DNA from 2 places in the Planococcus lenghuensis genome. Region 2 is predicted to be linked to the other one. Evidence: riboswitches for the same ligand, from Rfam matches in the RefSeq annotation. Region 2 holds a riboswitch; the other holds the start of a gene.
What was found. Region 2 has a riboswitch for cobalamin ahead of B0X71_RS15170 (ABC transporter substrate-binding protein). Riboswitches for the same ligand answer to the same signal wherever they lie in the genome.
Positions count from the first base shown of each region.

Region 1: another riboswitch for cobalamin. It lies ahead of B0X71_RS16495 (acyl-CoA thioesterase); the one in region 2 lies ahead of B0X71_RS15170 (ABC transporter substrate-binding protein).

Region 1 is NZ_CP019640.1:3,255,919-3,267,457, reverse strand. It holds gene mtnK (S-methyl-5-thioribose kinase) at 1-666, shown strand, start outside; gene mtnA (S-methyl-5-thioribose-1-phosphate isomerase) at 666-1,724, shown strand; gene B0X71_RS16520 (sugar ABC transporter substrate-binding protein) at 1,725-2,804, shown strand; gene B0X71_RS16515 (sugar ABC transporter ATP-binding protein) at 2,869-4,413, shown strand; gene B0X71_RS16510 (ABC transporter permease) at 4,349-5,374, shown strand; gene B0X71_RS16505 (Yip1 family protein) at 5,517-6,164, shown strand; gene B0X71_RS16500 (GGDEF domain-containing protein) at 6,397-7,476, shown strand; cobalamin riboswitch at 7,572-7,749, shown strand; gene B0X71_RS16495 (acyl-CoA thioesterase) at 7,902-8,384, shown strand; gene B0X71_RS16490 (ribonucleoside-diphosphate reductase subunit alpha) at 8,389-10,671, shown strand; gene B0X71_RS16485 (ribonucleotide-diphosphate reductase subunit beta) at 10,685-11,539, shown strand, end outside.
Region 2 is NZ_CP019640.1:2,982,913-2,994,451, forward strand. It holds gene B0X71_RS15115 (ECF transporter S component) at 1-9, opposite strand, end outside; gene B0X71_RS15120 (cob(I)yrinic acid a,c-diamide adenosyltransferase) at 6-596, opposite strand; gene B0X71_RS15125 (bifunctional adenosylcobinamide kinase/adenosylcobinamide-phosphate guanylyltransferase) at 568-984, opposite strand; gene B0X71_RS15130 (histidine phosphatase family protein) at 936-1,520, opposite strand; gene cobS (adenosylcobinamide-GDP ribazoletransferase) at 1,493-2,260, opposite strand; gene B0X71_RS15140 (cobyric acid synthase) at 2,260-3,714, opposite strand; gene B0X71_RS15145 (bifunctional adenosylcobinamide kinase/adenosylcobinamide-phosphate guanylyltransferase) at 3,719-4,267, opposite strand; gene B0X71_RS15150 (pyridoxal phosphate-dependent aminotransferase) at 4,249-5,328, opposite strand; gene cbiB (adenosylcobinamide-phosphate synthase CbiB) at 5,303-6,268, opposite strand; gene B0X71_RS15160 (adenosylcobinamide amidohydrolase) at 6,262-7,725, opposite strand; gene B0X71_RS15165 (FecCD family ABC transporter permease) at 7,727-8,719, opposite strand; gene B0X71_RS15170 (ABC transporter substrate-binding protein) at 8,712-9,755, opposite strand; cobalamin riboswitch at 9,862-10,049, opposite strand; gene argS (arginine--tRNA ligase) at 10,092-11,539, opposite strand, start outside.

The sequences.
Region 1 (11,539 bases), 270 kb from region 2:
AAAATTACAGAAGACCTGATTTTTACAGATCCTTTCTTCAATAATGAAACCAATGATTTCGAAGAAGCGCTCACTGCTGATGCCGAAGCAATCTGGAACAACAAGGCATTGCAACTGGAAGCGGCGAAACTGAAACAGAGCTTTCTGACTGAAGCAGAAGCTTTGCTGCACGGCGATCTTCACACAGGCAGTATTTTTGCAAGCAAAGATGAAACGAAAGTCATCGACCCGGAATTTGCATTTTATGGTCCGATCGGTTTTGACGTCGGCCTCTTCCTCGCGAATCTTGTGTTCCAGTCGATCACGCGCGGAGAAGAAGGCCGGGATGTGATCACAGACCATATCCGGAATACATGGGACGTCTTTTCTTCCCGGTTTTCAGAGCTATGGGAACAGGAAAACCAAAGTGCATTTAAAGATACAACGGGTTACAGAGAAACCGTGCTGGAAAAAATCTTCCGGGATTCCGTCGGCTTTGCCGGCGCTGAGCTGATTCGCCGGACAATCGGTCTGGCACATGTCAGCGACCTTGACGGCATTGAAGACGATGAAGAGCGAATTGCACGGAAGCGGCAGGCATTGCGGACAGGTGAAGCGTTCATTCTGAAGCGGGCAGAACTTACGTCCATCGATGACGTACTGTCACTGATCGGGGCGCTGCGCTGATGCAAGTACCGGTATCCATCGAATGGAAAGACGGGCAGCTTACGATTTTGGATCAGCAGAAACTGCCGCATATCATTGAATTTATCGACCTTACAACCATTGAAGAAGTATTTGATGCCATCCTTTCCCTGAAAGTGCGGGGCGCACCGGCGATCGGTATTACGGCTGCCTACGGCTTAGCGCTTGCAGCGGAGAGTCATGATACAGATGAGCTTGACGCCTTTGAAGCGTATGTGCGAAAGGATGCCGATTACCTGGCAAGCTCCCGGCCGACGGCAGTCAATCTGGCTTGGGCGCTTGAACGGCTGCTCAGCACATTGCCGTGTGCAGCGTCAGTGGCTGATGCGAAACAGCAGTTATTCAGGGAAGCGGAAGCAATCAGGGCAGAAGACGAGGCGGCTTGCCGGCAGATCGGAGAGCATGGCCTGGAACTGCTGGAAAATAAGATGCGAGTTATGACAATCTGCAACGCCGGGTCGATCGCCACTGCAAAATACGGAACAGCCCTTGCTCCGTTCCATCTCGGCAGCGAACGCGGGAAGAAATTTGACGTATATGCCTGCGAGACCCGCCCGGTTTATCAGGGCGCCCGGCTGACAGTATGGGAATTGCAGCAGTCAGGGGTCGATGTAACACTCATCACCGACAGCATGGCTGCTCATACAATTGGCGCAAAGGACATTGAAGCGATCATTGTCGGCGCCGACCGGGTTGCAGCGAATGGCGACACGGCGAATAAAATCGGTACACTGAACCTTGCATTGCTCGCTCACACGTTCGGCATTCCATTTTATGTAGCCGCTCCTGTTTCAACATTCGATTTGTCAATTGACAGCGGAAAAGATATTCCGATAGAAGAGCGCAAAGCTGAGGAAATCACTCATTTCGGTGATGTGCCGGTCGCACCGGCCGGAACGAATGTGTATAACCCGGCGTTCGACGTAACGCCTTCCAAATACATCACCGCCATCATCACGGAAAAAGGCGTCATCGAACCGGATTTCCACCAAAATATTGCCGGCCTGCTTACAGCGGCTGCCGGAAAAGGAGAACAATAAATGAAAAAAGAGAAATTATGGGTATTGGCAACGCTGCTTGTTATCGGCTTTTTGCTTGCAGGCTGCCAGCCAAAAGGCGCTGTGACAGAAGAAGCCGTATCCGATGCCGCCACTGAAGTATCCGACCACCCGCTCGTAGGTAAAGAAATCGCCCTTATTATGCAGATCAACCTCGGCACATTCTCGGCTCAGTACATTGAAGGCGTCAAAGAACAAGTGGAAGCGTTCGGCGGTGAAGTAACCGTATTTACTTCTGACGGGGACCTGGCCAAAATGGCATCGAACCTGGATGCCGCAGTTAATCAGGGGTTTGACGGAATCCTGATCGATCACGGTACGAAAGAAGCCCTTAATCAGGGCGTTGAAAAAGCGCTGGATGCTGAAATCCCGGTCGTCGCATTCGATACGGGAATTGAAGTCGACGGTGTGACAGTACTCCGTCAGGGCGATCAGCAGATGGCTGAACTGACCCTTAACAAATTAGCGGAAGATGCAGGCGGTGAAGCGAACATCGTGAAAATCTGGGTTGCCGGTTTTGCTCCGATGGAACGCCGCCAAGTGGCTTACGAAGAATTCATGAACAATAACGAAGGCATCAACGAAGTGGCGGCATTCGGTGCTGCAACAGACAATACGGCCCTTGATACACAGGCACAGATGGAAGCGATCCTGAAGCAGTACCCGAACGAAGGGGACATCACAGCTGTATGGGCTTCATGGGATGAATTCGCGAAAGGCGCCGTCCGTGCGATTGAGCAGGCAGGCAGAACGGATATTAAAGTATACGGAATTGACATGAGCGACGAAGATCTGCAGATGATGCAGACTGAAGGCAGCCCGTGGGTTGCCTCGGCTGCAGTGGACCCGAAAGACATCGGCCGCATTCAGGTGAGGTATTTGTACCAGAAGCTTGCCGGTGAAGAAACAGAAGCGGAAGTTGTCCTGGAACCGGTATTCGTGGAAGCTGAAAATCTGCCGGAAGAGCAGATTACAACAGATCAGCTGAGCGAGTACATTGAAGGATGGGGCGCAAGCGAACAAGGTTATACGGATGAGCTCCGTGAACTGGAAGGCCTATAAAAAATAAATGTGGAGCTGTCTTCAGTAATGGGGGCAGCTTCTTTCTCAGAAAGAGGGGACAGCAATGGCGAACCCTTTGCTTGAAATGAATGGCATCGAAAAAACGTTCGGCAATGCGCGGGCGCTGAATGGCGCAGAATTCAACCTGGAAAAAGGCGAAGTCCATGCCCTGCTTGGTGTAAATGGTGCAGGCAAGAGCACGCTCATCAAAATTCTGTCAGGGGTCTACGGACAGGACCGCGGGACAATCACACTGGACGGCAGTGACGTAAACTTCCGTTCGCCGAAAGCAGCGAAAGAACACGGCATTTATACAGTTTACCAGGAAGTGGATACAGCCATCGTGGCGGATTTATCTGTGGCGGAAAATATCCTGCTGGATACTTTTTCAGAAGGCGGCGGACTGTTCATTTCAAAGCCGAAACAATATGCGCGGGCAGAAGCCGCGCTCAAGGAGCTGCATTCGGAGTTTATCGACGTGCGGGAACCGGCGTTCAAGCTGTCACTTGCAGAGAAACAGCTCGTCCTGGTTGCCCGGGCCCTCGTCCATTCAGCCAAACTCATTATTTTTGATGAACCGACGGCTCCTCTTTCATCCCATGAATCGGAAAAACTGTTCGCGGTCATCGATAAATTGAAAAAGGAAGGCGTCGGCTGTGTGTTCATTTCACACCGGCTGCCGGAAGTGTTTGAGATCAGTGACCGCATCACCGTGATGCGGGAAGGGAAGACAGTGGAGACATTTGGGGCAGCGACGGCAAGTTCTGAGGCAGTTATCGAAGCGATGCTCGGTGAAGCGCTGAAGAACGAACTGGAAGGGCGTCTGCATCCGATCGGTGATACCCTCCTTCAAGTGGACGGTCTCCGGGACGGCAATAAACTGAAGAATGTTTCGCTGACTGTGGCGGAAGGTGAAATCATCGGTGTTGTCGGCTTGGTCGGGGCCGGGAAGACGGAACTCGCCAAAGCGCTGTTTGGTCACGCCGAACATGTGGACGGAACGGTCACGCTGAAGGGAAAACGCATGAAGCTCAGTCATCCGAAAGACGCCATTCAGGCAGGAATGGCACTCGTGCCTGAAGAACGGCGCAAGGAAGGGCTGTTCGTGGAGGAATCATTAAAAACAAACGCTTCATTTCCGAATCTGAAACGGTTTGCCCCCCGGCTGTTCATGAACCGCCGGGCAGAAAAAAGATTTGCGGAAGATATTATCGACCGTTTAAAAATCAAAACGCGTGATACCGAAACGCCCCTTGTCCACTTAAGCGGAGGAAATCAGCAGAAAGTAGCCATTGGCAAATGGATGTCGCTCGATTCACTGCTGTATTTGTTCGATGAACCGACAAAAGGAGTCGACATCGGCGCGAAGGTTGATATTTTCAAGGAGATTCGGGGCATTGCGGCGGATGGCCGGGGCTGTCTGTACTTCACCAGTGAAATGCATGAGGCGCTCGGAATCGCCGATCGGATCTATGTGATGTATGACGGTCAGATCGTGAAGGAGTTTTCACGGGAAGAAGCGACCCAGGAAAGGATTTTACTTTATGCAAGTGGCGGAAAAGAAGAGCGTGACAAACACAAAAGAGCGGACAGTTCAGTATCTGTATAAATACGGGGCAATCGCCCTGCTCGTTTTAATCATCCTTTATTTCAGTTCAGTCAGCGGCGCATTCTTTACTTATAATAATTTCGCAGATATTTTGCGGTCGATTTCAATCGTTACTGTGCTGGCACTCGGTGTAACATTCACGCTCACGGTCGGCGGATTCGATTTATCGGTCGGTTCAACCATGTCGCTTGCCACTGTCGTGTCCGCTTCACTCATGGTGTGGTACGAATTACCGCTTTGGGCGGTCATCCTGCTGCCGATTGCGGTGGGGGTACTCGTCGGGCTGTTCAATGCATTTCTGATCGTAGTGGTTGGCATACCGGACCTTCTCGCAACACTCGGTACGATGTACGTTGTCGCAGGACTTCACCGGACGTATACAGAAGGGTATTCCATTTATAACAATATGCCGCTGACCTCAGGCGCGACGGCACCCGGGACGATTTCGGAAGCATTTCTGTGGATCGGCCAGGGTGCTCTGCTCGGTCTCCCGGCGCCGGTCTGGATCATGCTCGTGCTGGTGGCGATCAGCTATATTGTGCTGAACCACACCCGGTGGGGCCGCATTCTGTACATGACCGGCGGCAATGCAGAAGCGGCAACGCTATCAGGTGTTAACGTGAAGAAAGTGAAACTCTCGGCTTATGTCATCTCCGGTATATTTGCAGCGATTGCCGGTCTCCTCTTCACAGCGCGTGTCGGATCCGGTCAGATCGATGCCGGCGCACCGCTTATGATGGAAGCCGTCGCAGCGGCATTCGTCGGCTACTCGGTGCTCGGCATCGGGAAGCCTAATGCCATTGGTACATTCTTCGGGGCGGCGGTCATCGGCATCCTGCTGAATGGACTGACAATTCAGAACCTCCCGTATTACGCGTTTGATATCATCAAAGGCGCAGTCTTAGTGGCAGCACTTGCCGTAACTTATATTTACGCAAAAAATAAGTTTAAGCGAGCATGAAGAAGACCCGGCGGCTGCCGGGTTTTTTATCATTTCACTGTACGATGTGGAAAAAAAGCGCAGAACCGGGTATCCCTGAAATAATCGGCCAAGTCATCGTGGGATCTGCTAAAATAGAAATAAAAGTAAGGACGTGCGTAATATGGAAGAAACAAAGTATCATGATGACTTGAATCCGTTCACTGCTATCTGGCTCCGGCCAAGGGAGATAACCCGCTATGTCATCGAAGAAAAATCAAGTGGTTATATCTGGCTGCTTATTGCCCTGACCGGTATTGCCGCTTCGTTGGGGAATATGTCGGCTCCAGGTACAGGTGAAAGCATTCCTGGCTGGGGAGCAATTATTCTGGCGATTATTTTTGGGCCGGTTGCGGGCATTATCGGCGCCGCTTTTGCAGCGGGCGTTTTTTTGTGGATCGGGAAATTATTTCAGGGTACAGGCACGTATTCGGAGCTGTTCCGTGCGGTGGCGGCTGCCGGAATTCCGCAGATCTGGCTGCTGCCCCTGCTGTTTATCTGGATGCTTCTGTCGCCTGAGACGTTTTTCTGGCAGGTGGGGTATGAGCCGTTAAGCGGAGGACAGAATATATTTTGGATGATCACCTTTTTGATTTCTGCGGTTGTGGGGATCTGGGGCTTTGTCATCCAGTGTTTGGGCGTGGCAGAAGCCCATCGGTTCAGCGGATGGAAGGGCTTCTTTACAGTCCTCCTCCCACTCGTGCTGTTTGTGTTGTTTATCATTCTGATTTTCATTCTGCTGATCGGCATGAGCGGATTTTCATCTTATTAATTTTTGCCACTTCTATATATGGAACTGATCAATGCTGAGGGGCTGTCCCGGAAGGTCATGAATCATGATCTGTTCGGGCAGCCCTTTTTTATTTGCGGAAATCAGCGGCTGTTTATTTCCGGGACAGGGATAGAAGACAGGAAAAATAACCCCATTCCATCGATTTCACATATAGACTTATGAACCATTTTTGCTACACTTAAATCATGATGTATTTACTGGGAGATAACGCATGATTGCTATTTTAAACTCTTTTTTCGCAAATATAACGCTGATCATATCCTTTGTATTTGTTTTTTTAAAGACAAAAGAATATTTAGTCGGAAAGGAAAAAATGATTTCCCGTCAGATCTGGATTGTTCCACTTGTCCTCAGTCTGCTAAGTGTTGCAGTCATGTTCCACCCGCTGGAGCACAATGGAATTTTGTTCGATCTGAGAGGAATTCCGTTATTTCTCATCTCTTACATGTTTGGCTGGCGGCTCGGTCTGATAGCCATCATCATTCCCTCGGTTCTCAGGTTCTATTTTGGCGGTCCGACAGTCGAAGAAGGTATTATGCTTGGAATCCTGATGCCTTATATTGTGGGGGCATTGTTTCACCGGAAAGCTTTCTATACGCCGCCGTTCACCATTATTCGGTTCAGGCATATGCTGATGGCTTTTGCTGTAAATGAAGTACTCCGGGTTTCTCTTATGGTGCTCGGCACAGCTGCTGAAGTACGGATTCTGGCTGCACTGGTTGTATTTGAATTGGCAGGTATCGTTTGCATTGCGCTTATGATGAATGAGTCGAGCCAGAAAATGCTGACTGTGAAAAAATTGGAGCGTTTATCCAGAATGGACAGTAAGACGAATTTGTATAATCTAGCGTATTTCGAGCAGAAAGTGAAGAATCTTGCTTCGCATAACGAATCCTATGTTATTGCGATGTTTGATATCGATTATTTTAAACAATTTAATGATACACACGGTCATCCGGCAGGAGATGCAGTGCTGCAGACAATCAGCCGGATTTTGAGTGAAAATATGCGGAAAGAAGATGTATATGCCCGGTATGGCGGGGAGGAGTTCATCCTCTGCTTTTCAGATGTGGAAAGCCTGGAGATGGCAGCAGTGATTGCCGAACGGCTCCGGGAACAGGTGGAAGCCCAAGTGTTTGATGGCGAACGAACACAGCCGGACGGGCGACTGACGATTTCCATTGGTTTGAGCGGCGTCATTAACGGCAAAACACTTGATGAAGCGATTGAAGAGGCAGATCAGGCCCTGTATCGGGCAAAACACGCCGGGCGGAATCAAGTGGCAGTATGAAAAATTGCAAGAAAGGCTTGTCAGCTGCAATGTATTAAGTTATAGTTTGTTATATACAATATTTAGATGATTAGTATTGTTTTACTACTACATATAGTAATGCCAGTAAGAACGGTGCCTGATAAGGCCTAAGAGGGAATCCGGTGAAAAACCGGAGCTGTCCCCGCAACTGTAAGTGCTGACGAACTGTGTAATCCACTGTCTGATAAGACGGGAAGGGCACAGGGAGGATGACGCATGAGCCAGGAGACCTGCCGTTTTTATAGCTTGCACGCTTCTTCGGGAATTGAGAGGCTGCAGCGCGGGTACGTTGGATGAAGCGGGTCTCTTCCTGTTTTATTCAATTGATATTGCGCTGACAGACCCCATCCTTGGGAAGGATGGGGTCTTTTTGCTATCCCGGAGATTGAAGGAAGGAGCAGCAGATGAAAAAACAAGTATCTGCAAGTGATTCAAGAACAGCGCAGACTAAACTGGTGCTGCCGCCCGACACGAATCATATGGGAACGATTTTCGGTGGTACTGTGCTTTCCTATATTGACGAAATTGCTGCGATTGCCGCAATGAAACACAGCAGGAATGTGGTAGTGACCGCTTCAATTGATACAGTAAATTTTTTTTCGTCCGCCAAGGTAGGGGACATACTAAGCCTGGAGGCCGTTGTTGTTTCAACTGGCAGGACTTCGATGGAAGTATACGTGAGAGTGGAATGCCAGAACATGGAGACCAGCGGGAAAACGCTCACGACAACAGCGCTCCTGACAATGGTCGCAATAGGCGCAGATGGGAAACCGACGCCGGTCGCACGGGTATCGCCTGAAACAGAAGAGGAACAGCGGCTGTCCCAAAGTGCTCAGGCCAGAAAAGAATGGCGACTTAAAATCAATGAATACGCAGAGGAGATGTGAGCTTATGAAAGTGGAAACTCGCTCAGAAATGGATACCGTAATGGAAGCAATCCAAAATGCAGAAGAGACATATAAATTGGATGCAACACAATTGAAAGCAAAAGTGGCAGAACTTGAAGGAAATGCGAAACGGGAGACGTCGATGCTTTACGCATTGAACCGGATCTCCATGTCCGAACCTTCGTGGACATTCCTGGCAGCTCGATTATATTTGGAAGAACTTTATGAAAAAGCGGCAGCCGCCCGCAAATATGACGCCGGAGCAAAATATGGAAATTTCCACCTGCTCCTTGAAAAGCTGACGGCGACCGGCATTTACTCGCAGGATTTGCTTGCTGCCTATACAAAAGAAGAAATTGATGAATTGGGCACCGTGATTGAACCGGGACGGGATCTCCTGTTTAATTACATCGGTCTGTTCCTTCTGGCGGATCGCTATTTGGCGAAGGATCACGACGGCACCCTGTATGAATTGCCGCAGGAGCGGTTTCTCATCATTGCGATGGCGCTGATGCAAAATGAGCCGAACGAACAACGGACGGCTCTCGTGAAAGAAGCGTATTGGGCGCTTTCCAATCTATATATGACAGTGGCGACACCAACGCTATCCAATGCAGGAAAAAGCTTCGGTCAGCTGTCTTCGTGCTTCATTGATACCGTTGATGACTCGCTTGATGGCATTTACCTGAACAATTGGGATGTAGCGAGGTTGAGCAAGGATGGCGGCGGTCTTGGCGTGTATTTCGGAAAAGTGCGGGCGCTGGGGTCGGACATCAAGAAGTTCAAAGGCAATTCCTCAGGTGTCATTCCATGGATCCGCCTGCTGAACGATACGGCGGTCAGCGTGGATCAGCTCGGCCAGCGCCAGGGAGCGGTTGCCGTCTACCTGGATGTGTTCCATAAGGACATTATGAACGGCTTTCTCGATTTGAAGACGAATAACGGGGATGAGCGCCGGAAAGCGCATGATATCTTCACAGGCGTATCCCTTCCGGACCTTTTCATGGAAACGTTAAAAGAAACGGACGACAGCGGGCGGAGTGTTGGCCAATGGCATACATTCTGTCCGCATCAAGTAAAGCAAGTCATGGGCTGGAAAGACGAAAACGGCAACGCACTCGGACTTGAGGATTTCTATGATGAACACGACAAGAAATACTTTGCCGAGAAATACGAGGAAGCGGTCAATCATCCGCTCCTGCCGCGGAAAACGTACCGCGCGATGGATATCATGGCGCGCATCATGATTGCCCAGCTGGAGACAGGCACGCCGTATATGTTCTACCGGGATGAAGTGAACCGGCAGAATCCGAACAAGCACGCAAACGGCATCGGCCGCACGTCTATCTACAGCAGTAATTTATGTACTGAAATTTTTCAAAACATGTCGGCCACCACGATTGTGAATGAATATGTGGATGCTGACGGCAACCAAGTCATCGTGCGGAAACCGGGAAATTTCGTCGTCTGCAATTTGTCTTCCATTAATTTGCCGAGGGCAGAGGCCGCGGGTGTGCTGGCACGGCTGATTCCGATTCAGATGCGCCTGCTTGATAACGTTATCGATCTGAATACCATCTCAGTCGGTCAAGCTCAGGCGACGAATAAGAAGATGCGGGCTGTTGGATTAGGTACGTTCGGCTGGCATCACCTCCTGGCGCTCAAAGGAATTCACTGGGAGTCTGACGAAGCGGTATTGTTTGCAGATGAGCTGTATGAAGAAATTGCTTATCATACCATTCATGCTTCCATGGAATTGGCAAAAGAAAAAGGCGCATATTCACTGTCCACAGGTTCTGAATGGCAGACCGGTGCTTATTTCGAGCGCAGGGGCTACGAAGGCGAGCAATGGGATACATTGAAAGCGGAAGTGGCGGAACACGGCGTCCGGAACGGGTGGATGATGGCTGTCGCGCCAAACTCGTCAACAGCAAAAATCGGCGGTTCCACCGACGGGATCGACCCGCTGTACGCAGTGGAATACGCGGAAGAGAAAAAGAACTTCAAATTTAAAGTGACGGCCCCGGATTTGAATCACCGCACGTACGATTATTACCGGCGGACCCGCCACACGATCGATCAGGCGTGGAGCATCCGTCAGAATGCGGCCCGTCAGCGCCATATCGACCAGGGCATCAGCTTTAATCTGTATGTCCGGCATAATATTAAAGCAAAAGAGCTTCTCGCCCTGCACATGGAAGCATGGCAGCAGGGACTCAAAACAACTTATTACATCAGAAGCACTTCGCAGGCTGAACTGGAAGCATGTGAAGCGTGTGAAAGCTAAAGGGGGCAACGCTGTGCAGACATTAACGAAAATTAACTTACTGAACCCGGATCACCCGAACAAGTCAACGGGAATCATCAACGGCCAGTCGTCAGGACTGCTGAACTGGAATGATATTGCGTACCCGCAAATGTATGAATTGTATCAGGCGCTGCTTGCGAATTTCTGGAAGGCTCAGGAAATCAATATGCAGGATGACATCAAGCAATGGGATTCACTGACTGACATCGAAAAAGATGTATTCCTGCGCATCAATACGCAGCTTGCATCGCTCGACAGCCTGCAGACGCCAACGATGAGCCAGGTCATGGATTATGTGACCGACTCCAGCTTCAAAGCAATATTTGCGGTCATATCCCAGCAGGAAGCTGTTCACAATGAATCCTACTCCTACATCTTGAGCTCACTCGTGCCGCTAAGCGAGCAGAACGAACGCTTCAACCAGGCAAAAGCGGACCCGATCGTCCGTAAACGGAATGAACTGATTCTTGCCGCATACGATGCATTCCGCGAGAACCCGACGCCGGAGACATTGTTCCGCCTTGGCATCAATTCAATCAATTTGGAAGGCATTTATTTCTATGCCGGATTTGCGTTCTTTTATCACCTGGCCCGCCAGCAGAAAATGCTGAAGACGAGCACGATGATCAGCTACATCCAGCGCGATGAAATGCAGCACGCCTACTTCATCGGTCAGTTCGTCCGGATTCTGCTGACGGAAAATCCGGAGCTGAATACAGAGGAAAACATCCGCTATATTTACGAAACAATCGGAAAAGCGGTCGAGCTTGAGAAAGAATGGGCGCATTACATCCTTACAGGAATCGATGGCATCGATCTTACAGAATTTGAGGGGTATGTGGAATAC
Region 2 (11,539 bases):
GATGTTCATTCTTCCGCTTTTTTAGCGCGTCCATTGTTCTTGAACACTTTTGCACTTCTTACATATTCATTATCCGGAATGCCGGCCCTGGAATTGATGACCCGGGCCGCTGCGAATAAATAATCCGATAGCCGGTTCAAATAGCGCTGAACTACGGCGGGAACGTTTTCATCCGCTTTCATCAGCGTTACGGTCTGCCGTTCAGCACGCCGGGTCACCGTCCGTGCAATATGCAGCGTCGCAGCAGCCGGCGCACCGCCCGGCAGGATGAAGCGTTCCAGTAAAGGCGGTTCTTCCATCAGCTCATCGATTCGTTTTTCCAGCACTTCCACCGGCTCATCCGTCATTTTATATTTCGGCGACTTTCGTACATCAGCCAAATCGCCGCCGCAGTCAAATAACTCGTTCTGAATGTTTTCCAGGTCCTCAAGCAGGTCTGCGTACCGCGCTTCGTCAAGTTCAGTCATAGCTTTTCCGATAAAGGAATTCACTTCGTCAATGGTTCCGTATGCTTCGATGCGCGGTGCATCCTTGTCTGCCCGGGCACCGATCAAACTAGTCTGCCCCTTATCTCCTGTTTTTGTATAAATCTTCAAGTGGTTCATCCCCTTTCAAAATTTGTGGAATACCGTACCAAATACGGGTAACGCCGGCTGCTTGGCTGAATAACCGCTGGTAGAGCCGGCCTGTCGCATCCCGCATTTTCCGTTCAAGCGGATCGATCGGCACAATTCCGCGATGAAGATCGGTGAGAATCCAGATTTGATTGTCCTGCACCGCTTTCAGCGCATCCCTTGCCACTGCGTTTTCCGTCGAACCGGCTTCCAGTTGCTGTTTTATCCATTGTTCCACGCCCGCTATCACGGGCAGCCCATCAGCCTTATCGGGCAGCTTTCCCTCATACCAGCTGTACCGGCATCCTGTAAGCTGCCGTTTCACATACTCCCGCTTGCCGTTATAGGCGCCGCCGAATATGATATGCATCGCGCTCCCTCCTCACATTCCTTCCGGCTGTTCCATGTAAGTGTATAACAAATACCATGCCGGGCGGGCTGTTCCCAAAAAGATCCGCCATTTCCCTGCTTGAGCAGCAGACGGATCGGACCGCCGTGGGTGATCACAATGTGTTCTTTGCCATGCGGCAATGCACGAACGGCGCGATTGACGCGTTCCGCTACATCCGATAAGCGTTCACCGCCTGGAGGAGCGACTTCATTTGGATCATTCAGCCAGCGCTGATACGTTTCATCATATTCGAGCTGCGCATAGGTTTTTCCTTCCCAGGAGCCGAAATAGCATTCCCGCCAATCCGGATTCACACGGTACTGCGCTGCCGGAAACAGCTGGTCCGCCGTCTGTCGGCAGCGCTGCAGATCGCTGCCCCATATCTCTTGAACTGTGAAATCAGGCAGCGCCTGGAATGGCACTACCGCTTCATCGGTCCAGCCAATGTATTTTTTTGCTTTATTGCCGGCCGTCGGTGCATGCCGGATTAATTTAAGAATAAAAGCACTGTCCATAGCAGCAATTCCGTCCCTTCAATATATGCCCCGAATAAATCACCGGTTACGCCGCCAAAATGGCGGCTGCACCAGCGCCGGTACCATAATAATGACACCAGCAGAATGCTGCTGAGTATAAGTAACGGCAATGCATAATTCAGCAGTGCACCTGCCGCAATGACGATCAATAAGTACAGTGTCGCCAGGAACTGGAGCAGTCGCCGGTTTGCGTGCTGCATGAAAAAAGCGGCCAGGCCGGTGTTCTTCGTGCTGGCGGTTCCGCTGAACAACAGCAGCAGACCGATCCGTGAAAGAACCGGAACAGCCGCTACCGCCAAAAGCGGCACATCAGGAATAATTTCCGCAATGATCACCAGTTTCCCGAGAAGCGCGAATATCAGCGTCAATGTGCCGAACGCACCGATTCTCGGGTCTTCTAAAATGGCCAGCCGCTTTTCCTGCTCCTGATAAGAAAAGAAGGCATCGCCTGTATCCGCAAGCCCATCCAGATGCAGCCCGCCGGTTAAGACAGCGCTTAACAGAACCAGCAAAAAGGCTACAAACAAACCGCTGAACTGCATTGTTTCCGTGAAAAGAAAAACTGCAAGAACCAACGTACCGCCCATACCGGCACCGAGAACCGGCAACGCGGCGTACATCCCCGTAATACTTTTCCGGTCCATCGGCAGCTGCCGGTTCACCGGAATGGACGAGAAAAACTGAATGGCCAGCGCCATGCCGATAACCCACTGCCGCATCAGCTTTCCTCCTCCATCATCTGACTGACCGCCTGCCAGTCAATATGCGATTTTACGTGTTCTGCCCACAAATCGTAGCGGTCGACCGGATCCACTGCAGGCGGCTCGGATAATCCTTTTCGTTTCCGGATCGGCGCAAGAAATGCCCGCCGGCAGTCCGGCCGGTCAAATAAACCATGCAAATGCGTGCCGATGATACCCTCGCGCCAATAACCTTCTGCCGCACCGTCATATATGATGAACGGCGCTTCTGTCTTCGAGGATACTCCTGTATGGATTTCGTACCCTTCAACGTCCACTAGTCCTGTTGGAAACAACGCCTTGCCGCTCCGTCTTTTCACATACTTGTCAGCTGAAAAACGGGTTTCCATTCCAGGAATGAGTCCGAATCCCGCTTCATCGGCTGCCGGCAGTCCATCAAACCCTTCCGGATCCTTCAGGCTGGCACCCATCATCTGGAAACCGCCGCATAGACCAATTATCAAGGTATCCGGTGACAGATCTTTCAGCATCGCTGCAAGTCCCTGTTGTTTCCAGTGCCTCAGATCCGCGATCGTGCTTTTCGTCCCTGGCAGCACAAGCACATCCGGTTTGCCGATTTCACGAGTGGTGCGGACCCATCTGACCGCAACATCCGGTTCCTGCAGCAGCGGCTCGAGATCGGTGAAATTCGACAGATACGGATGGTGCAAAACGGCCAGATCTATCGGGCGCGATTCCGAAGAAGACCGGACCGAACTGACACCGAGCGAATCTTCCTGTTCGATGCCGTGATCCGGCGAATACGGAATAACGCCCAGCACAGGGATACCCGTATAGGATTCCAGAAACGCCACACCATCTTCAAACAAGCGGATATCCCCCCGGAATTTATTGATCAGCAGACCTTTGACGCGTTCGGGATTTGGCATGAGGGCAAGCGTACCGACAATGGATGCGAATACACCGCCCCGTTCAATGTCAGCGACCAGGATAACTGACACATCCGCCCGCTCGGCAACTGACATGTTCACGAGTTCCCGATCATTCAGATTCACTTCCGCCGGGCTTCCGGCTCCTTCGATGACGATATGACTGTAGGTCTGACCGAGCGCTTGAAGCGCCCGGTCGATCGCCGTCAGCCCTTCTTCGTAAAAATCCGTCCGGTACGCCATGCCATCCATCGCCTGCCGCTTTTTACCGAACAGGATGACTTGGGAGCGCATATCGCTTTCCGGTTTTAAAAGAATCGGATTCATATTAACCGTGGCCACCGTTCGGGCTGCTTCTGCCTGTACGCCCTGCGCCCGGCCGATTTCTTCACCGAGCACTGTCACGTACGAGTTATTTGACATGTTCTGTGATTTGAATGGCGCCACCTGTTTTCCTTCATCAGACAGAATCCGGCATAACGCCGTGCAGATCATGCTCTTGCCGACGTCAGATGAAGTGCCTTGAATCATAATCCCTTTCACCGGTTCACTTCCTTTTCTGTGCCATTCCGAATTCAATTTCGATCGCTTCATCCGCTTCAGCGGCGAGCCATCGGTGCATCATGCCGAGCCAGCGCTGATAAATTTCGCTTTGGACCGGTTCATCCAGCACTTCATTGGATACGATAACCACAAGCCCAGCTATCTCGCGTATATTTCGGATCGCCTCCTGCAGCAATCGCCATTTCCTGTCCATGCAGCCGGGAATGGTTGCGCATTCGGCACCTGTCTCCCAGCCATCGTATAGCTCGTTTGCCAAATAGGTGGTCAGGCAATCCCAAAGTACAGCATCCCCTTTTTTCAAATGAGATATGGTCTGAGCAAGGTCGGTCGGCTGCTCGATCGTCAGCCAGCCTAGTCCTTCCCGTTCATTGCGATGCCGCTGGATTCGCGCTTCCATTTCAGCATCGCTCGCCTTGCCGCTCGCAATATAAATCCGGCGGGCTGAATCCACTTCCAAGATTCTCTTTTCAGCATAATTGCTTTTACCGCTTCTGACGCCGCCGCACACAAAAATTAATTTCCCCGCAGCCATCCGGCGATCGCCTCCCGTAAGGCTTCCATATCAGCCGATGATTTCATGCCGATCCGGAACCATTCCCCGTCCATTCCGTTGAATGAATAGGTATGCCGGAGAATCAAACCTCTTTGCAACATATCTTTTAAAAAACGGGCGGGATCATACGATGGAGGCAAACGGAATGACAGAAAGTTCACTGCAGAATCTGTCACTTTGCAGCCCGCGCCTGAGAGAAATGCGGTCATCTTTTGCCGTTCCGCCACAGCCGCTTCCCGAATCATCCGCCGGTACCCGCTTTCTTTGAAGCATTGCGCCCCGATTGCCGCTGCCAGTGCATTCACATTCCAGTGCGCCGCGCCGGCTGTGAGTTCTCTAATTACATCCCCCTGGCCAAGAACATAGCCAAGGCGCAGTCCTGGCAATGCGTACATCTTCGTCATGGAACGGATGATTGTTACATGCGGATTGGCGGACAGTTGCGGAACAAAGGAAAAGGCCTCTCCGGCAAAATCCATGAACGCTTCATCAATGACGAGCTCACAATCGGCCGTCCTGCATATGCCGGCAATCCGTTTCATGTCCTCAGGCCGGATCAGCGCACCGGTCGGATTATGCGGATTGCAAATATAGAAAGCCGCGCAATCAGCCAGTAAGGGAGCCAGCTCATTAACCGGCAATGCCCAGGCGTCATCCGCCTCCAGCTGAATCGTTTTCACTTGTGCCCCTTCCGCTTCCAGCGTTTTCCGGTATTCAGAAAATGCCGGCTCCGCGAGCAGCACCCGCTTTCCGCGGTAACGGCGGGCAAGCCACGTGAACACTTCCGCAGCGCCATTTGAGGCAGCGACTTGGTCCGGACTGACGGAATGAAAAGAAGCGGCAGCCGTCCGGAACGGTTCGGCTGCCGGGTCCGGATAGCGGGTGATGGCCGGCAGCAGCGCCGGCCATTGCTGGCGGATGAAGTCAGGCGGCCCGAACGGATGGACATTCTCACTGAAGTCCAAAAGCCGCACCGGCGGTTCCAGATTCAATTCTTTATAAAGACGGAGCGGGTTAGCTCCATGGTCCGGCAAATTCAATGCACAGCCCTCCTAACGCAAAAATCAGTAAAAACAGCAAAGATACCCGATGCATATGTGTGACGGTTTGCGGGATATGCTTTGCTTCAAGCGGGAATACCAGTGTGCCCATATGTGCTCGAACGGATGGTGCACCGTTATATGTATTGGTGCCGCCGAGCCGGATGCCGAGTTGAACAGCGGTCGCCGCTTCCAGCCAGCCGCTGTTCGGGCTCGGATGCTTCCGGGCATCCCGCATCCATTCAGTGAAGCGCTGCCGGATGGTCAGCTGCCGTTCATTCCTGGTCGCCAGCAGCAATAATGCCCCGGTCAGCCGGCTCGGCACGTAATTCAGCACATCATCCAGTTTTGCCGAAGCAAAGCCAAAATGCTGAAAGGCTTCATTTTTATAGCCCACCATCGAGTCACACGTATTGACGGCCTTGTACAGCCAGATGCCCGGCGCTCCAAGTAAAAAAGCCCAAAACAAGGGGGCGGTCACACCGTCACTTGTGTTTTCCGAGACCGTTTCAACCACACCGCGCACAATTTCACTTTCGTCCAGTTCTCTCGTGTCCCGCCCGACAATCCAGGATAATTTTTCCCTCGCTGTCCCGAAATCCTGCGCGGCAAGCGGATGATAAACATCGGCGGCCGCATCCCGCAGACTTTTCTGTGCCAATCCCGAAGCGATCAAAAGCGTTTCAGCAGCGAATCCGGCCATCCAATGGACAGCTGATGCCGCCCAGACAATGGAGGCAGCTATACCGGTTGCGGCTGCCGTCACTGTCAGGACCAGAAAAAATCCGTTGCGGAATGCATGCGGCGGCCGGTTCCATCTTTTCGTCAATCGCGCGATCAAGGTGCCGATCCACCTTACCGGATGTGGCCAGCCCGGCGGATCACCAATGAGGCGGTCCAGGAGAAAACCGGCTGCGATGGCGAAAATATGACTTACCATTTTTGTTTCGCTTCCATATACAGCCGGATCGCTTCCACCGTACATTCAAATACCCCCGTACCGATGAGCGCACCAAGTTCAGTCACCGGTCCGGCATACGGCAGCTTCTCTCCTTGCTGGGTTGCAGCGATCAGACAGCTGTCCGTCGATGTACCTGTAGCGATTGTGTTCGTCAGCGGATCCCGCACTTCTTCCTGGAAGAGCGCTTTTGTTTTCGCTTCGGTCGCTGTGATCATCGCCTGGATGAACGCTTCATCCGACAGTGTGCCGTTCACGAGTACCCACGTATTGATCGTGCCCACCTGCACAGCGCGCTCAGCAGCACGCGAGACATCCACCGCGTTTCCAACGCCGGCTGTGACAGCGATGATAACCGATCCGAATGCCCCCTCGTATTCCTTAACGATTGCGTCTTCTGTCCTGACCGCCGTCATCATGGCAACGGTATCCGTCACTTTATAGCCGCATTTTTCAATGAAAGCCGTCATTTCTGCCGTGCTGTCATCGCAATTATAATCCACGGACACATGGCGGTTCAGGAATGTCCGATACCAGCCGGCGCCCGCATTGACGACTGCTGACGAAACGGTCTTTAATGGAACCGGGCTTTCCAGTGTCACCATATCAACAGACAGCTTCAGGTCTTCGGCATGGATGCGTGTCCGCGCCGATTGCCGCTTCACTTCCGGAAGCAGGGTGATCTGCGGTTTCGGCAGCTCCGGGTGGGGGTGATTGCTGATGCGGGTCCGGTACACCGCCTGGATCTCTTTTTCTTTCACGACTTCGTGTGGCTCTCCATATCCCGCAACTTCTCCTTCATTCAGCAGTAACAGCTGGTCACAGTACATGGAAGCTAGATTCACATCATGGAAAATTGACACCACTGTCAATCCTTTATCAATTGCTTGTTTTTTTATTGTATCGAGCAGTTCTTTCTGGTGATTGATATCGAGATGGTTGGTCGGTTCATCGAGCAGCAGGACCGGCGCATCCTGCGCCAGTGCCTGAGCTACAAACACCCGCTGCTGTTCACCACCCGACAGCTGATCGAGCAGCGTCCGGCTGTAGCGGGTGATATCCATCAGCTGCATCGCTTCCTGCACGGCAGCTTCATCTTGTGCTGACCATCCGGACAGCCAGCCGCCCTGATGCGGATAGCGGCCGAGTGCCACGGTTTCCTGAACGGTATGCGAAAAGGCATGCGGATGAAGCTGCGGCAGGACCGCCATTTGCCGGGCCAGTTCTTTCGCTCCGAATTGGGCCAGCCGCCTCCCGCCGATCTCGATGGTTCCGGATTTCGCCGGCAGCACGCCGCTGATCATTTTCATCAGCGTGGATTTCCCGCTGCCATTCGGCCCGAGAATGCCCAGCACTTGCCCTTTTTCCACTTCAAAAGAGATGCGTCGGATGATTTCACGTCCGCCGTACCCGCCGGTTAACTCTGTAATCTTCAGCACATTAAGCCCTCCCTTGTCTTTGCCGGAAGAAAATATACGCAAATACCGGTGCCCCGAGCAATGCCGTAATGACGCCGATCGGCAGTTCCGACGGCGAAATGATTGTTCTTGAGACAAAATCACATAAAACGAGCAGCGTCGCTCCATTAATAAATGACAGCGGAAGCACATGCCGATGATCCGCTCCCCAAAGCAGGCGGACCATATGCGGCACGACGAGGCCGACAAAACCGATCGTACCGGATACCGCTACGGCAGCACCGGTCAAAAGCGAACCGCCGACCAAGATCACCAGCTTCCGTTTCCGGACATCCACGCCCAAATGCCTCGCCCGGTCTTCCCCGAACAGCATGGCATTCAGCTCCCGGCGGTTCAACCACAGCATAAATGAACCGATGAACACAAACGGCAACACCATCCAGACATGCGGCCAGCCACGCATTGATACGCTGCCGAGCAGCCAGCTGATAATCTGGCGCAGCTCCTCGCCGCTCAGGGCGACAACGAGGGAAATGACCGATCCAAGAAAGGCGCTGAAGATGATTCCCGTCAGAATGACAGTCTCCATCTTCATCGCTTTATCCACCAATTGGGCGAATCCGATCACGGCAATCATGGTGATCAGTGCACCGGTCATGCTCATCACCGGCAGTGTGAACAGTCCTAAAACCGGAATGGAAAGACCGAAAAAAAGCGTCGTCACAGCGCCGACTGAGGCACCGGACGACACTCCGAGCGTGTATGGATCCGCCAATGGGTTCTGAAGCAACCCTTGGAATGCAGCACCGGCGATTGCAAGGGATGCCCCTACAAGTCCGGCCAATATAACCCGCGGCATCCGGATATCCCACAAAATACTCGCAGCCGTTTCATCTGCTCCCGGATTCCACAAGATATGGAATGGAATCGGGACTGTCCCGACTGTCACGCCCAGAACCACCGATCCTGCCAATAACAGGCAGGAAACGATGTAGGCAATTGCTGTTTTACTCACTGTAAATTTCCGGATAGACAGCTTCCCCAATAGCCTGAAGCCCTTCTGTCAGACGAGGACCTGGACGGGAAACGAGATCTGAATTGACATCGATTACCGCTTCATTTTCCACGGCCGGCACTGTACCAAATCCTTCTCGGGACATTACCTGTTCCACTGCATCCGGAACGAATGCGCCATATGTCGTCAAAATAACTTCCGGATTCCATTCGACGATTTGTTCCGGATCCACATTAATCCAGCCTTCCTGGTCACCGGCGACATTCTCAGCGTTGATAATTTCCAGCATCTCGTGCATGAATGTATTTGATCCGGTCGTATAAATGTCCGGCGTTCCGGCCACTTCAACAAATACGGATTTCGGCTCTTCCACTTGCGCTGCCTGTTCGGCAATTGCTGTGACTTCTTCCTGCATTTGCGCTACGATTTCTTCCGCAGCTGCCGTTTCCCCTGTCAATTGACCAATTGCTTCAATCGAAGCGTATACTTCTTCGAAATTCGTCGCATCGTCTACTACATATACCGGAATACCGGCGTCACGCAGCTGCTGATAGCCTGCAGTTCCCAATCCCAGTCCGGATTCATGCCCCAAGACGATATCCGGTTGCAGACTTACGATTTTTTCCACGTTGAATTCCTGACCGCCGACTTTCTCTACGTCAGCCACTTCTTCCGGATAATTCGCAAAGTCGGAGACACCGACGATATTTTCACCTTCGCCAAGCGCATAAGCAATTTCCGTATTAGAAGGAATCAAAGATACGATTGCATCCGGCTCTTCTTCAATCACGACTTCTTCACCCGTTACATCCGTGACAGTCAGCGGATAGGCTACCTCCTCAGCCGCAGCTTCCTCTTCAACAGGTTCCGCCTCTTCCTCCACCACTTCTGTTTCTTCTTCCGTGACTTCAGTTTCTTCTTCGGTGACTTCAACTTCCTCTTCTGTCACTTCAGTCTCTTCCGCAGTATCCCCACAGCCGGCGAGCACCATCGCAGCAACCGCGCTGCTCATTCCGAATTTCCAATAACTCTTCATATTTTCTCCTCCAATTCAAATAGAAAACGTCTCCCGCGGGCATGCGGGAGACGCTGAAAGTCACGTGAAAGAACTACGCGCACTCAGCCTGTTTCCCGCAGGCTCTTGGGTGTGGCTCATAAAGGCAGGTCTCCTGGCTCGTGATCAAGGCAGTCTGCACCTTCCCGAAGCAATTGCTTCAGTGGTTTTTGCAGACAGCTCACACTTACAGTGGCGGGACCGCGCCGGAATTGAACCGGCTTCCCTTTTAACCTGCCGTGTTCAGCGGCAGGCACCTTTATGCTGTCAAATTCTATTGTTCAGTTGTTTATTATACACCAAAAACCGGAATCCGCACTACATTCTTTCCGGAGCTGCGACACCGACGAGCCGCAACGCGTTGGCAATCGTCGTTTTCACGGCCACTGCCAATGCCAGACGGGCGCCGGTCAGTTCCGGATTTTCCGGATCCACCACTTTGTGCGCACCGTAGAAGCTGTGGAATGCAGCCGCCAGTTCGTGGATGTACGTCGTGATGCGGTGAGGTGCCCGGTGTTTTGCCGCTTCTGCTGTAATCTGAGGGAAGTCGCCGATTTTCTTCAGCACATCGATTTCCTTTTCTTCAGTCAATAAATGCAGGTTATCTGTCGATGCGGCAACCTTTTGTTCATCCGCCTGGCGGAGAATCGAGCAAATGCGGGCATGGGCATATTGCGCATAATACACCGGATTGTCGTTCGACTGGGATACTGCCAGGTCCAAATCGAAATCCATATGGGAATCGACGGAGCGCATCGCGAAGAAATACCGGACAGCATCCAAGCCGACTTCCTCGACGAGCTCACGCATCGTCACGGCTTTGCCGGTCCGCTTGCTCATCTTCACTTTTTCGCCGTCTTTGTACAAGTGCACCATTTGCGATACGAGCACTTCGAGCGTATCCGGCCCGTAGCCTAGCGCTTCGATCGCCGCTTTCATGCGCTGGATATAGCCGTGATGATCCGCTCCCCAAATATTGATAAGCTTATCGAACCCGCGCTGCAGCTTATCCTGATGATAGGCGATATCCGGCGTGAGGTACGTATATGACCCTTCCTGCTTGATCAGCACCCGATCCTTGTCATCGCCAAAATCGGTCGAGCGCAGCCATGTGGCGCCGTCTTCTTCATAAATATAGCCGTTGTCTCGCAATTTATTGAGCGCTTCTTCAATTTTGCCGTTCTTATAAAGGGACGTCTCCGAGAACCACACATCGAATCGCACGCGGAAATCCGCCAGATCCTGCTGCAGTTTCGCGAGTTCCACTTTCAGTCCGTACTCGCGCATTGCGTTAATGCGTTCGCCCGGTGACGTATGGACATATTTATCGCCCACTTTTTCCACCAGCTGTTTGCCGATGTCTTTAATGTCTTGCCCCTGGTAACCATCAACCGGCATCTCCGCATCGATGCCGAGCGCTTCAAAATACCGGACTTCAAGCGACTTGGCAAGATTGTTGATTTGATTGCCTGCATCGTTAATGTAATATTCCCGGGACACGTCATACCCGGCAAAATCTAGCACGTTGCTCAGGGAATCGCCGACTGCCGCGCCACGCGCGTGCCCGAGGTGCAGGTCGCCTGTCGGATTTGCGGACACGAACTCCACTTGGATTTTCTCACCGCCACCTGCATTCGAACGGCCGTAATCGTCCTGCTGTTCAAGTACTGCCTGGACCGCTTCAAGCAAATAATCTTTTTTGATTGTTAAGTTAATGAAGCCGGGACCCGCCACATCGATCGTCTTGATATTCGCCGCGTCTTTAT